One region of the Vibrio sp. 378 genome, then DNA from elsewhere that is predicted to be linked to it. Evidence: predicted binding sites of a transcription regulator. Region 1 holds the regulator's gene; the other holds the start of a gene.
The links. Region 1 encodes CRP, which controls carbon source genes, mostly activating them, when cyclic AMP is high. Its sites were predicted from a motif close to TGTGANNNNNNTCACA; they were not measured.
Positions count from the first base shown of each region.

Region 2: R7Q48_RS13355 (NupC/NupG family nucleoside CNT transporter) is a predicted target of CRP. The motif match lies at 3,029-3,044, and genes of this name have one in related genera.

Region 1 is NZ_JAWOUO010000020.1:28,181-34,268, reverse strand. It holds gene R7Q48_RS22050 (hydrolase) at 23-1,030, shown strand; gene R7Q48_RS22045 (YheU family protein) at 1,064-1,276, shown strand; gene R7Q48_RS22040 (phosphoribulokinase) at 1,402-2,271, shown strand; gene crp (cAMP-activated global transcriptional regulator CRP) at 2,512-3,144, shown strand; gene R7Q48_RS22030 (DUF1338 domain-containing protein) at 3,281-4,072, opposite strand; gene astD (succinylglutamate-semialdehyde dehydrogenase) at 4,321-5,778, opposite strand; gene astA (arginine N-succinyltransferase) at 5,807-6,088, opposite strand, start outside.
Region 2 is NZ_JAWOUO010000006.1:206,590-212,677, forward strand. It holds gene rimI (ribosomal protein S18-alanine N-acetyltransferase) at 1-57, shown strand, start outside; gene prfC (peptide chain release factor 3) at 343-1,932, shown strand; gene R7Q48_RS13345 (DUF5363 family protein) at 2,027-2,224, shown strand; gene R7Q48_RS13350 (TatD family hydrolase) at 2,211-2,984, shown strand; gene R7Q48_RS13355 (NupC/NupG family nucleoside CNT transporter) at 3,189-4,472, shown strand; gene R7Q48_RS13360 (hypothetical protein) at 4,847-4,981, opposite strand; gene deoC (deoxyribose-phosphate aldolase) at 5,072-5,848, shown strand; gene deoA (thymidine phosphorylase) at 5,946-6,088, shown strand, end outside.

The DNA.
Region 1 (6,088 bases):
GACCGCATAAGAGCAGTTAGGTATGACACAATTTTTCGCAGCCGCCGGGATCAAAAACCCGCATCTCCAAACGCTTTTGCCGCGTTTTATTCGCAAAAAAGCGTTATTTACGCCGATTTGGCAAACCCTCGATACATCCGATGGCGACTTTCTCGATCTCGCGTGGAGCGAGGACCCAACCCAAGAGCCTGCACAAAAAAAGCCGATTTTTGTTTTATTTCATGGGTTAGAGGGGTGCTTCTATAGCCCTTATGCCAATGGGCTAATGAATGCATTTGCTCAATCTGGATGGCTGTCGGTGATGATGCATTTTCGTGGCTGCAGCGGTAAACCAAACAAAAAAGCACGAGCTTATCACTCGGGAGAAGTGATGGATGCTCGTTACTTCCTAGAGCACCTTGAACAACGTTTTCCTGATAATCCCAAAGTTGCAGTTGGTATTTCTCTTGGCGGTAACATGTTGGCGAATTATTTAGCCCAATATAAAGACCACCCTATTTTGAATGCAGCGACTATTATCTCAGCGCCTTTAGACCTAGCGGCGTGTGCGAACCGTATAGAACAAGGCTTTTCAAAAGTGTATCGCCGTTACCTGCTTTCTTCACTGAAACGTAACGCGTTACAAAAGCATCATCTACTGCATGGTGAGCTTGCGCTGTCCTACAACTCAATAAAACGTGTCACAAGATTGTATGAATTCGATGATTTGATCACGGCACCACTGCACGGTTTTAAAGACGCACAAGATTATTACGATCAATGTTCTGGCTTAAGTAAACTACAGCAAATCACGCTACCCACACTGATCATCCATGCCAAAGACGATCCGTTCATGACCGATGATGTGATACCGAAGTTTGTTTTGCCAGATAACATTGATTACCGTCTCTTTGAACACGGTGGCCATGTTGGCTTCCTAACAGGAACGGCGTTAAAACCTAAGTTTTGGTTGGAGGAAGCGCTGCCCGCGTATTACGAAAGTATCGCCGCAGATTACCTTTCTGCTGTATCCAAGCAACGAACGCAGTAAACTAGCCGCTCATCATAAAAGTTAGAGGTATTTATGATCATTCCATGGCAAGACATTGCGCCGGAAACATTGGAAAACTTAATTCGTGAATTCGTCTTACGCGAAGGAACGGATTACGGAACCGTTGAGGTTTCTTTGCAAGACAAAATTGATCAAGTTAAAGCTCAATTGGAAAAAGGTGAAGCGGTTATCGTGTTCTCTGAGCTACACGAAACCGTCGATATTCAACATAAAACAAAATTTTAGACCCTTCACATTTTACCGTATCCCACTCGATGACAAGGTATTGTTACGTGCTATAGTGGGATATCGACCGTGCAGTAGTAACTCTACTGCACATTACAGGTAAGTAATTTTCGACAAGGTTTGTCATGTCAGCTAAACACCCAATTATTGCGGTTACTGGTTCGTCCGGTGCCGGCACGACCACTACATCTGAAGCCTTCCGTAAAATGTTCAATATGATGAACGTTAAACCCGCATGGGTTGAAGGCGATAGCTTCCATCGCTTTACTCGCCCAGAAATGGACATCGAAATTCGCAAAGCCCGCGAGCAAGGTCGACACATTAGCTACTTTGGCCCACAAGCTAATGACTTCCCGGGATTAGAAGAGTTTTTCCGTAAGTTCGGGCATGATGGTACTGGCAGCGTGCGCCGTTATCTGCACACGTTTGACGAAGCGGTTCCCTACAATCAAATGCCAGGCACGTTTACACCGTGGCAAGACTTACCCGAAAACAGCGACGTGCTGTTTTATGAAGGGTTACATGGTGGCGTGGTCGATGGCGATGTTAATGTTGCTCAACATGTGGATTTCTTAATTGGCATGGTGCCGATTGTGAACTTAGAGTGGATCCAAAAATTCGTACGTGACACTCGCGATCGCGGCCATTCGCGTGAAGCGGTAATGGACTCAATCGTGCGATCCATGGACGATTACCTCAACTATATCACTCCGCAGTTTTCTCGTACTCACATCAACTTCCAGCGCGTACCGACCGTTGATACTTCCAACCCACTTAATGCAAAAGGCATCCCTAGTTTGGATGAGAGTTTTGTGGTGATTCGCCTACGCGGTATCAAGAATGTCGACTTCCCATATCTGCTGGCCATGATTGATGGCTCATTCATGTCACGCCACAACACGATTGTCGTACCCGGCGGTAAGATGAGCTTTGCAATGGAGCTCATAGTTCGGCCTATCCTACAACAGCTCATCGAAACAGGGAAAATTGGCTAAAAACCTGCCTGCGAAGATGTTTACTTTTCATACCGTGATCATGTGCACAGTTTTGCTTACAAAATCTCAATCATGGCACGATTAAAATCAAGAAATCGTTTTCGAAAAAGGATACTATTTCTTACCGAAACACAAGAGAGCTTGCAGCATATAAAAAGTGCTCTTATTCTAGTAGGCCTAATTCAGGCTTAGCTAAAATATGGATAGCGCAAGCGTACCCTGCAGAGGAAGTGAGATATTATGGTTCTAGGTAAACCTCAAACCGACCCAACATTAGAGTGGTTTCTTTCACACTGTCATATTCATAAGTACCCTTCAAAGAGCACGCTAATTCACGCGGGCGAAAAGGCAGAAACTTTGTACTACATCGTTAAAGGTTCTGTTGCGGTTCTTATCAAAGACGAAGAAGGTAAGGAGATGATCCTTTCTTACCTAAACCAAGGAGACTTTATTGGTGAACTTGGTCTATTCGAGGAAGACCAAGAGCGCACAGCTTGGGTTCGTGCTAAATCTCCTTGTGAAGTTGCTGAAATTTCTTTCAAGAAGTTCCGTCAGCTTATCCAAGTAAACCCAGACATCCTAATGCGTCTTTCTGCGCAGATGGCTCGTCGTCTTCAAGTAACTAGCCAAAAAGTGGGTGACCTGGCGTTCCTAGACGTAACTGGTCGTATCGCTCAGACGCTTCTGAACCTTGCAAAACAACCAGACGCAATGACTCACCCAGACGGCATGCAAATAAAGATCACTCGTCAAGAAATCGGTCAAATTGTTGGCTGTTCTCGTGAGACAGTAGGTCGTATCTTGAAGATGCTAGAAGAGCAGAACCTAATCTCTGCTCACGGTAAAACCATCGTGGTTTACGGTACTCGTTAATCTCGAACTAGAGTGACACGAACAAAATTATAAAAGCCACCAATGGCAACATTGGTGGCTTTTTATTTGCTCATGACCAAATGAGATAGGGTGCAGCGAACACTAATGAGTAAGCTTAACAGGTTAACCCTAAAACTTAGCCATTCGTACTTTCAAAGATTTTGTCAGCTGAAGCAGCCACGAAACCTGGGTACAAATCACCATTTTCCATCGGATAGCGCTTAGCAAATTCATAAAACCCGCCAGGGATAATTTCAGTGCCTTCGCTAAAACGAACCGCTACTTTATCTGCCATGGTCGATGACTGCTCTAGCAACACCTCAGGAGTGCCCTTCACTTCACCACCATTTTCATTAATGGTAAACCCAGCGGTACGCAGATGATTGTTTACCTGCTTCACTTCTTCATATTCATTGAGCTGGTTAACGCTCACCGTGAAGTGGTTTGCTCCGTAACCATGCGCCGCAAGCCAAGATGCGTACTCACTTTCTTTAGCCAACGTTTGGTAATCAGCAAAGCTTAAATCCCACAAGCGTCCACCATGTAAGAATGCGCTATCGTTCAGCTTGTCAGCATCGACTTGTGCCACCAAATTTTTCACAATCTCTTGTAGCTCAGGCGAGCACTCTTCAACTTTTAGCTCACTAATAAATACTTTAGGTTGCTTCGGATCTGGGTGCTCATAGTGCTTAGCAACCAGCTTTTTGCTTTCGAAAACGTAATCACCACACGCCTTGTAACCAATAGCTACAAATGGCTTAGCTAGAGTTTCAATACCAAGAGGCGCGATATTGAAGGTACGTAAAGCTATATGATCATTAATCAGAGGCTCATCTTCTTGAAGCAGCTGATGCACTTTAGCAGCCGAAGGGCAAAGACGTTGAATGTAATCTTGCCATAGCGATTCAAATAACACATCGGGCGTCATAACGACTCCTTGTTACGAGATGTAGAGTTTAAAGGTAAGCGGAAGTTGGCTGCTCGTTCACAACAAGAGTTGTCCAGAATAATGAACGAGCAACCATCAACCTGTGACGGTAAATGCCAGTCAGTCAACACGCTTTTCCGAGTCTTTGCTCACTTTTCGTGTTCTGCCAACGATCACTACAACCCATACCTAAATGATGCGCCGGCAAGGTGAGCCGCAATGCATAGTTGCGACTCTATAATAAAAACTTATAGCGCTACACCTGGACTCAATGTTGCAGGCAAGACAGTTTCTTGACCTTCCATTGATGCCATTGGGTACGCACAGTAATCTGCTGCGTAGTAAGCGCTTGGGCGCAAGTTACCCGACGCCCCCGGACCACCAAATGGCGCATCACCGCTTGCACCAGTGAGCTGGCGGTTACGGTTCACGATACCTGCACGAATGTGGTCAACGAAGTATTCCCACTCTTGGTCGTCGGTTGAAACCAAACCAGCAGATAAGCCAAAGCGCGTATCGTTTGCTAGCGCCACGGCTTTATCTAATCCTTCGTAGCGCACCACTTGCAGAAGTGGGCCGAAGTATTCTTCATCTGGTAACTCAGCAATGTTCGTTACATCAATGATGCCAGGAGAAACAAACGCCGCCTCTCCTGCTTTCGCTTCAATCAAGCTTTCACCGCCAAGAGACTGTAGATTAGCTTGTGCGTCAAGAATAAACTTGGCTGCCGCGACCGAAATTTGCGGTCCCATAAATGGCGCAGGTTCTGCAAATGGTTGGTCTACGCGAATATTGCGTGTCGCTTCAACGAGTTTGGTGATAAGCGCATCGCCTTTTTCACCCAATGGCACATACAAACGACGAGCACACGTACAACGCTGCCCAGCACTGATAAACGCTGACTGGATGATGGTGTAAACCGTGGCATCCAAATCACCATATTTATCAGAGATCACCATCGGGTTATTACCACCCATTTCTAGTGCGAGCATCTTGCCCGGTTGACCCGCAAATTGACGGTGTAATACATGCCCCGTATTTGCGCTACCCGTAAACAGTACGCCATCGATGCCTTTTGCGTCAGCGAGCGCGATACCAGTTTCTTTCGCGCCTTGAACAAGGTTAATCACGCCTTTCGGCAGACCGGCTTCTTCCCATAGCTTCATTGCCAATTCACCCGTCCATGGCGTTTGCTCAGACGGTTTGAAGACTACCGTGTTACCAGCCAGTAGCGCAGGCACAATGTGACCATTTGGTAGGTGGCCTGGGAAGTTGTAAGGACCAAACACCGCCATCACGCCCAATGGGCGGTGGCGCAATACGATTTGGTTGCCTGCTGCTTCACGGCTCGCCTCACCAGTGCGGTCATGATAAGCGCGAATCGAAATGGCAATTTTACCTGCCATTGCCGCTGCTTCAGTGCGCGTTTCCCAAATTGGCTTACCAGTTTCTTTGGCAATGACTTCGGCGATTTTTTCGCTGTTCTCTTTTACTTTCTCCGCAAAAGCCAACACGATTGCCTCACGCTCTGAAAATGGGCGCTTTTTCCAGTCAATAAACGCTTCACGCGCTGCAGATACCGCCTGGTTCACCTGCTCTGCCGTTGCACCTTTGCCTTGCCAGATCACTTCTTGGTTGTACGGCGACAGAGACGTAAATGCTTCACCCTGACCTTGTACCCATTCACCTGCAATCCAATGTGTCATTGTTTCTATCCTTAAATTCTGTCGTCTGTTACTGCGGAAGAAGGCGAACGAAATCCCCTTCTTCAACCGAAAGTGCATCCGCAACGTCTGGTGCGATCATTACGCTCTGTGTCTCTGCGTCATACGCCGCCTTAGTGACTGTCGCACGGAAGTTCTCGAAAGATGAATTACACATCAAGAAGTCTTGTGTGCTGGAATGTTCAGAGATTTTGACTTGCGCGCGGAATGAATGACGTACCGACTCAATATTACGCAGATCACACTCAACCGTTGGGCCACCATCGAAGATGTCGACGTAGCCTCGGTTGGT
Region 2 (6,088 bases), on a different contig from region 1:
AAATCGGGAAATGGTAAGGAAGACGCCATTATCATGAGTTACTTATTTTTGAGTTAGTTTTAGGCCGTTACTAATTACCTCATCAACACTTATGCTTTAAATGCGTATCCGGATTCGAGGCTTTTGAATATGTAATAATAATTTTTTGAATTTTTACATCTCTTTGTGTGGAGCTGGCTTTCCCTTGTTAGTTGCAGGTAAAGGCTGGTGAGCCGAGTAAATTCAGTTCATGTCTTTCCAGTTTGCTAGCACAGCGATAATAAGCGAGAATACCGCACAATATCGAATAGTAGATATGCTTGCCTATTTTGTGAGCATGAAAGTAATTTAGAAGATTAACTAATGTCAAATCCCCTTTTTTTAGGCGAAGTGTCTAAGCGCAGAACGTTCGCTATTATTTCTCACCCGGATGCGGGTAAAACCACCATTACTGAAAAAGTACTGTTATTCGGAAACGCGATCCAAAAAGCAGGTACGGTTAAAGGTCGTGGTAACGCACAGCACGCAAAATCAGACTGGATGGAAATGGAAAAGGAACGTGGTATCTCGGTTACTACTTCTGTAATGCAGTTCCCTTACAACGATTGTCTGGTAAACCTACTTGATACGCCTGGACACGAAGACTTCTCGGAAGATACTTACCGTACTCTAACGGCAGTTGACTCATGTCTGATGGTTATCGATGCAGCGAAAGGTGTTGAGGACCGTACTCGTAAACTAATGGAAGTTACACGTCTACGTGACACGCCAATCGTAACCTTCATGAACAAACTTGACCGTGACGTTCGTGATCCAATGGAAGTATTGGATGAAGTAGAAAACGAATTGGGCATGATGTGTGCGCCAATCACATGGCCAATCGGCTGTGGTAAAGAGTTTAAAGGTGTTTACCACATTCACCGTGATGAAACGATTTTATACGAATCAGGTCACGGTCATGAGATTCAAGAAGTTCGAATCATCAAAGGTCTCGATAACCCAGAGCTTGATGAAAAAGTTGGTGCAGGCCTTGCGGAAAGTGTTCGAGAAGAGCTTGAGCTTGTCATGGGTGCTTGCCCTGAGTTTGATTTGGAAATGTTCTTAACCGGTGATCTTACGCCAGTTTACTTCGGTACTGCATTAGGTAACTTTGGTGTGGATCATATGCTAGACGGTCTAACTGAATGGGCTCCAGCGCCGAAAACTCGTCAAGCGGTTGAACGTGAAGTTGAAGCGACTGAAGAGAAGTTCTCTGGTTTCGTATTTAAGATCCAAGCGAACATGGACCCAAAACACCGCGACCGTATCGCATTCATGCGTATTGTATCGGGCACTTACACGCAAGGTATGAAGATGAACCACGTTCGTCTTGGCAAGCAAGTGAGTATCTCTGATGCAGTAACCTTTATGGCTGGTGACCGTGCACGTGCAGAACACGCTTACGCCGGTGACATCATTGGTCTACACAACCACGGTACTATTCAGATTGGTGATACCTTTACGCAAGGTGAATCATTGAAGTTCTCTGGTATTCCGAACTTCGCTCCGGAACTATTCCGTCGTATTCGCCTGAAAGATCCACTAAAGCAGAAGCAGCTTCTCAAAGGCTTGGTTCAGCTATCAGAAGAAGGTGCGGTACAGGTATTCCGTCCTCTACAGAACAACGATCTGATCGTTGGTGCCGTTGGTGTACTTCAGTTCGATGTTGTTGTGGCTCGTTTGAAATCTGAGTATAACGTTGAAGCGATTTATGAAGGCATTAACGTTGCAACTGCTCGTTGGGTTGAGTGTGGTGATGCGAAGAAACTGGATGAGTTCCAACGCAAGAATCAAGCGAACTTAGCATTGGATGGTGGTGATAACCTAACGTATATCGCCCCAACAATGGTTAACTTAAACTTGGCGAAAGAGCGTTTCCCTGACGTTGATTTCCGTGCGACGCGTGAGCACTAATTTGCGCGGTTAGGGTAAGCCTTAACGCAAACTAGATTTTAAAACGCCCTTGGCTATAAACTTAGCCAAGGGCGTTTTTATATAAGGATAAGATATGAATTGGTTTAAACGTGGGCTAAAGCGTTACGACAACTGGTGTAAAGAGATGGGGTTAACTCCCGATCAGAAACGTAGTTGTGTCCCATATCGAAAAGACCCAGCCCATCAAACTGAAGAGAAGAGTGAAGCCCAACCATCCTCTGATTTTCTGCCCGCAGATACAGATAAAAAGCGTCAAGATGAAGCTCTTTGATACGCACTGCCACTTTGATTTTGATGTGTTTCAAGATGACTTTGCACATCAACTTGAGCTTGCTCAAACGCAAGGCGTCGCAAGAATTTTGATTCCTTCCGTCGGTCCGCAAAACTGGGCTCGTATTCAAACTTTGGCAGAGCAACATGCCAATTTGTATTATGCGCTCGGCTTTCATCCGTATTTTCTTGAAGATAACGTTGAGCAGCACCTTACAGAGCTAGAAGGCTATCTAAATCAAAAAGGGCAGCAGTGCGTGGCAATAGGAGAGTGTGGTTTAGATTTTGCCATTGATGTTGATCCACAGTTGCAAGAAAAGATACTTGAAGTTCAATTTGAGCTGGCTAGACGCTTCGAACTCCCAGTTATTTTACATAGCCGAAAAGCGCACAATCGCCTCATTCAAATGGTGAAAGCGGCGAATCTCCCTAGAGGTGGTGTGCTACACGCTTTTTCTGGGAGTTATCAGCAAGCCATGGAGTGGGTCAAATTAGGTTTTTTTATCGGTGTAGGAGGAACGATTACCTACCCAAGAGCCAAGAAAACACGCGACGCAATTCAAAAATTACCACTCGAAAACCTAGTAATCGAAACAGACGCACCAGATATGCCTATACTTGGATATCAAGGGGAGTCAAATCACCCAGCCAAACTCATTCACGTCTTTAATGAGCTCGTAGAGTTGCATAACGGCCGAAAGCAATCGATTGCCTCTCAACTGTGGAAAAATAGCAATTTTGCTTTCTCGATATGTGAATAAAATCTAAAAATGTGGTTTGAAATCGAAAACGTTTTCCTGCTTATTGTGAATTAACTCACAAAGCTGGTTGAATCAATCATGAATCTTATAGGAAAGTGTGAGGCTGGCATTACTTTAATTGATTCTGCATGAGTATAATTGCCCCCGCTTTATAGCTCCATTTTGTAACACGCCAATAAATAACTTATAAGGAAGTCATAAACTATGAGCCTGTTTATGAGCCTAATCGGTATGGTAGTGCTTCTTGCGATTGCAGTGGCATTTTCTAACAACCGAAAAGCTATCAACTTTAGAACTGTGGGTGGCGCATTCGCTATCCAATTCGCATTAGGTGCATTTGTTCTGTATGTACCTTGGGGCCGTGATCTACTAAACGGTTTCTCTTCAGGTGTTTCTAACGTTATCAACTACGGTAACGATGGTTCATCATTCCTGTTCGGTGGTCTTGTTTCTGACAAGATGTTCGAAGTATTCGGCGGCGGCGGTTTCATCTTCGCATTCCGTGTTCTTCCTACACTGATCTTCTTCTCTGCACTGATTTCAGTTCTTTACTACATTGGCGTTATGCAATGGGTTATCAAGATTCTTGGTGGCGCACTACAAAAAGCGCTAGGCACTTCGCGTGCGGAATCAATGTCAGCAGCAGCTAACATTTTCGTAGGTCAAACTGAGGCACCTCTAGTTGTTCGTCCATTCGTTCCAAAAATGACTCAATCAGAGCTATTCGCGGTAATGTGTGGTGGTCTAGCTTCTGTTGCTGGTGGTGTACTAGCTGGTTACGCATCTATGGGTGTTCCACTAGAGTACCTAGTTGCGGCATCATTCATGGCAGCACCAGGTGGTCTACTGTTCGCTAAAATCCTTCACCCTGAGACTGACCAGCCTCACGAAAGTATCGAAGAAGCGATGGACGGCGGTGACGACAAACCAGTTAACGTAATCGACGCAGCTGCGGGCGGTGCGGCTTCTGGTCTACAACTTGCACTTAACGTAGGTGCAATGCTAATCGCATTCGTTGGTCTAATCGCGCTAATCAACGGTATGCTAGGTGGCATCGGTGGTTGGTTCGGCATGCCAGAACTAACACTAGAGCTAATCCTAGGTTACGCGTTCTCTCCACTAGCATTCCTAATCGGTGTTCCATGGGCAGAAGCTGTAACAGCTGGTTCATTCATCGGTCAGAAAATCGTAGTGAACGAATTCGTTGCTTACTTGAACTTCACACCATATCTAGGTGAAAACGCTCAAGTAATCGCGGCAACTGGTGAAGTAATGTCTGAGAAGACAACAGCTATCATCTCATTCGCACTATGTGGTTTCGCGAACCTTTCTTCTATCGCGATTCTACTTGGTGGTCTAGGTAGCCTTGCACCAAACCGTCGTAGTGACATCGCTCGCATGGGTGTTAAAGCAGTTCTTGCAGGTACGTTGTCTAACCTTATGGCAGCGACAATTGCAGGCTTCTGCTTAAGCCTTGCAGCACTATAATTAGAATCGGTTCTTAATATATAGACGCCGTTTTACATCATGCCCTGTAGCAATCATGCCCTGTAGCAAGAGATTGCTGCGGGGCATTTTTCGTTTTTCGGGCTCCAAAATTTCATCGGGTGTTTGCCTTAGTCGAGGTATTACGCAGTCAATGGAATAGGGGCTAGGAAATTTTGAGATACAAACCGTTTGCGCTCTATTTGGTGCTACAGTTTTGCGGTGAAACTCTATAATGTATTAATCACAGGATAGTGGTTAAGCTTGATTCTTAATCACGTAATGAATATTACATAATCGATGGGCAAATGAATTGCCCTGCAATATTAGATCTAATAGGCGTTTTGCTTTGTGATGTGATATTAAAGACACCGCAATCATAGATTGTTGTGCCATAGGCCAAACTGGTACTGTGCGGTGACAAGGATAGCAATTGGCATATGATAAATTTTCGCTGTATATGCCGAGTCTTCAGGGAACCAAGTCCGTTCATTAATAGACTGTTTAGCCATTTACTCACATTGTCTCGACTTGTTGATTATAGTTAAAGACGTGATGTAAGGCTGAGTAGTGAATTTTTTGAATATTGATCGGAGATAGAAATGAGCGATTTAAAAGCAGCAGCGCTACGTGCACTTAAACTTATGGACCTAACTACGTTGAATGACGATGACACTGATGCAAAAGTGATCTCACTATGTCATGACGCGAAAACAGCAGTAGGCAACACAGCTGCAATTTGTATTTACCCTCGCTTTATTCCTATTGCTAAGAAGACACTTCGTGAGCAAGGTACGCCAGAGGTTCGTATTGCAACAGTAACGAACTTCCCACATGGTAACGACGACATTGAAATCGCAGTTGCTGAAACAAAAGCGGCGGTTGCTTACGGTGCAGACGAAGTTGACGTAGTTTTTCCTTACCGCGCGCTAATGGCGGGTGATGAGAAAGTAGGCTTCGAACTAGTTAAGCAATGTAAAGAAGCTTGTGGTGACATTCTTCTTAAAGTGATCATCGAAACAGGTGAACTAAAAGAAGAAGCACTAATCAAGAAAGCATCTCAAATCTGTATTGAAGCAGGTGCTGACTTCATTAAAACTTCAACTGGTAAAGTGCCAGTAAACGCAACACCAGAATACGCTCGCATGATGCTTGAAGTTATTCGCGACATGGGTGTTGCAGAAACTGTTGGTTTCAAACCAGCAGGTGGTGTGCGCACTGCTGAAGACGCAGCTGCATACCTAGCAATGGCTGACGAAATCCTAGGTGACAACTGGGTTGATGCTCGTCACTACCGTTTTGGTGCGTCTAGCCTGCTAACCAACCTACTAAATACATTAGAAGTATCGGACGACGTCGCTGATCCAACAGCGTACTAATTCCAATAATACGTCTGAACGGTAGCACCTAAACGGGTGCTACCAAACCTCTTCTATCCTACTACAACCATGGCTCAAAAGAGCTTGGGAGGCACTAATGTATTTACCACAAGAAATCATTCGTAAAAAACGTGACGGCGAAGTCCTAACCGCCGATGAAATCAACTTCTTTATTCAAGGCGTAGCGAACAACACGGTATCTGAAGGTCAGATTGCGGCGTTTGCTATGACGATTTTCTT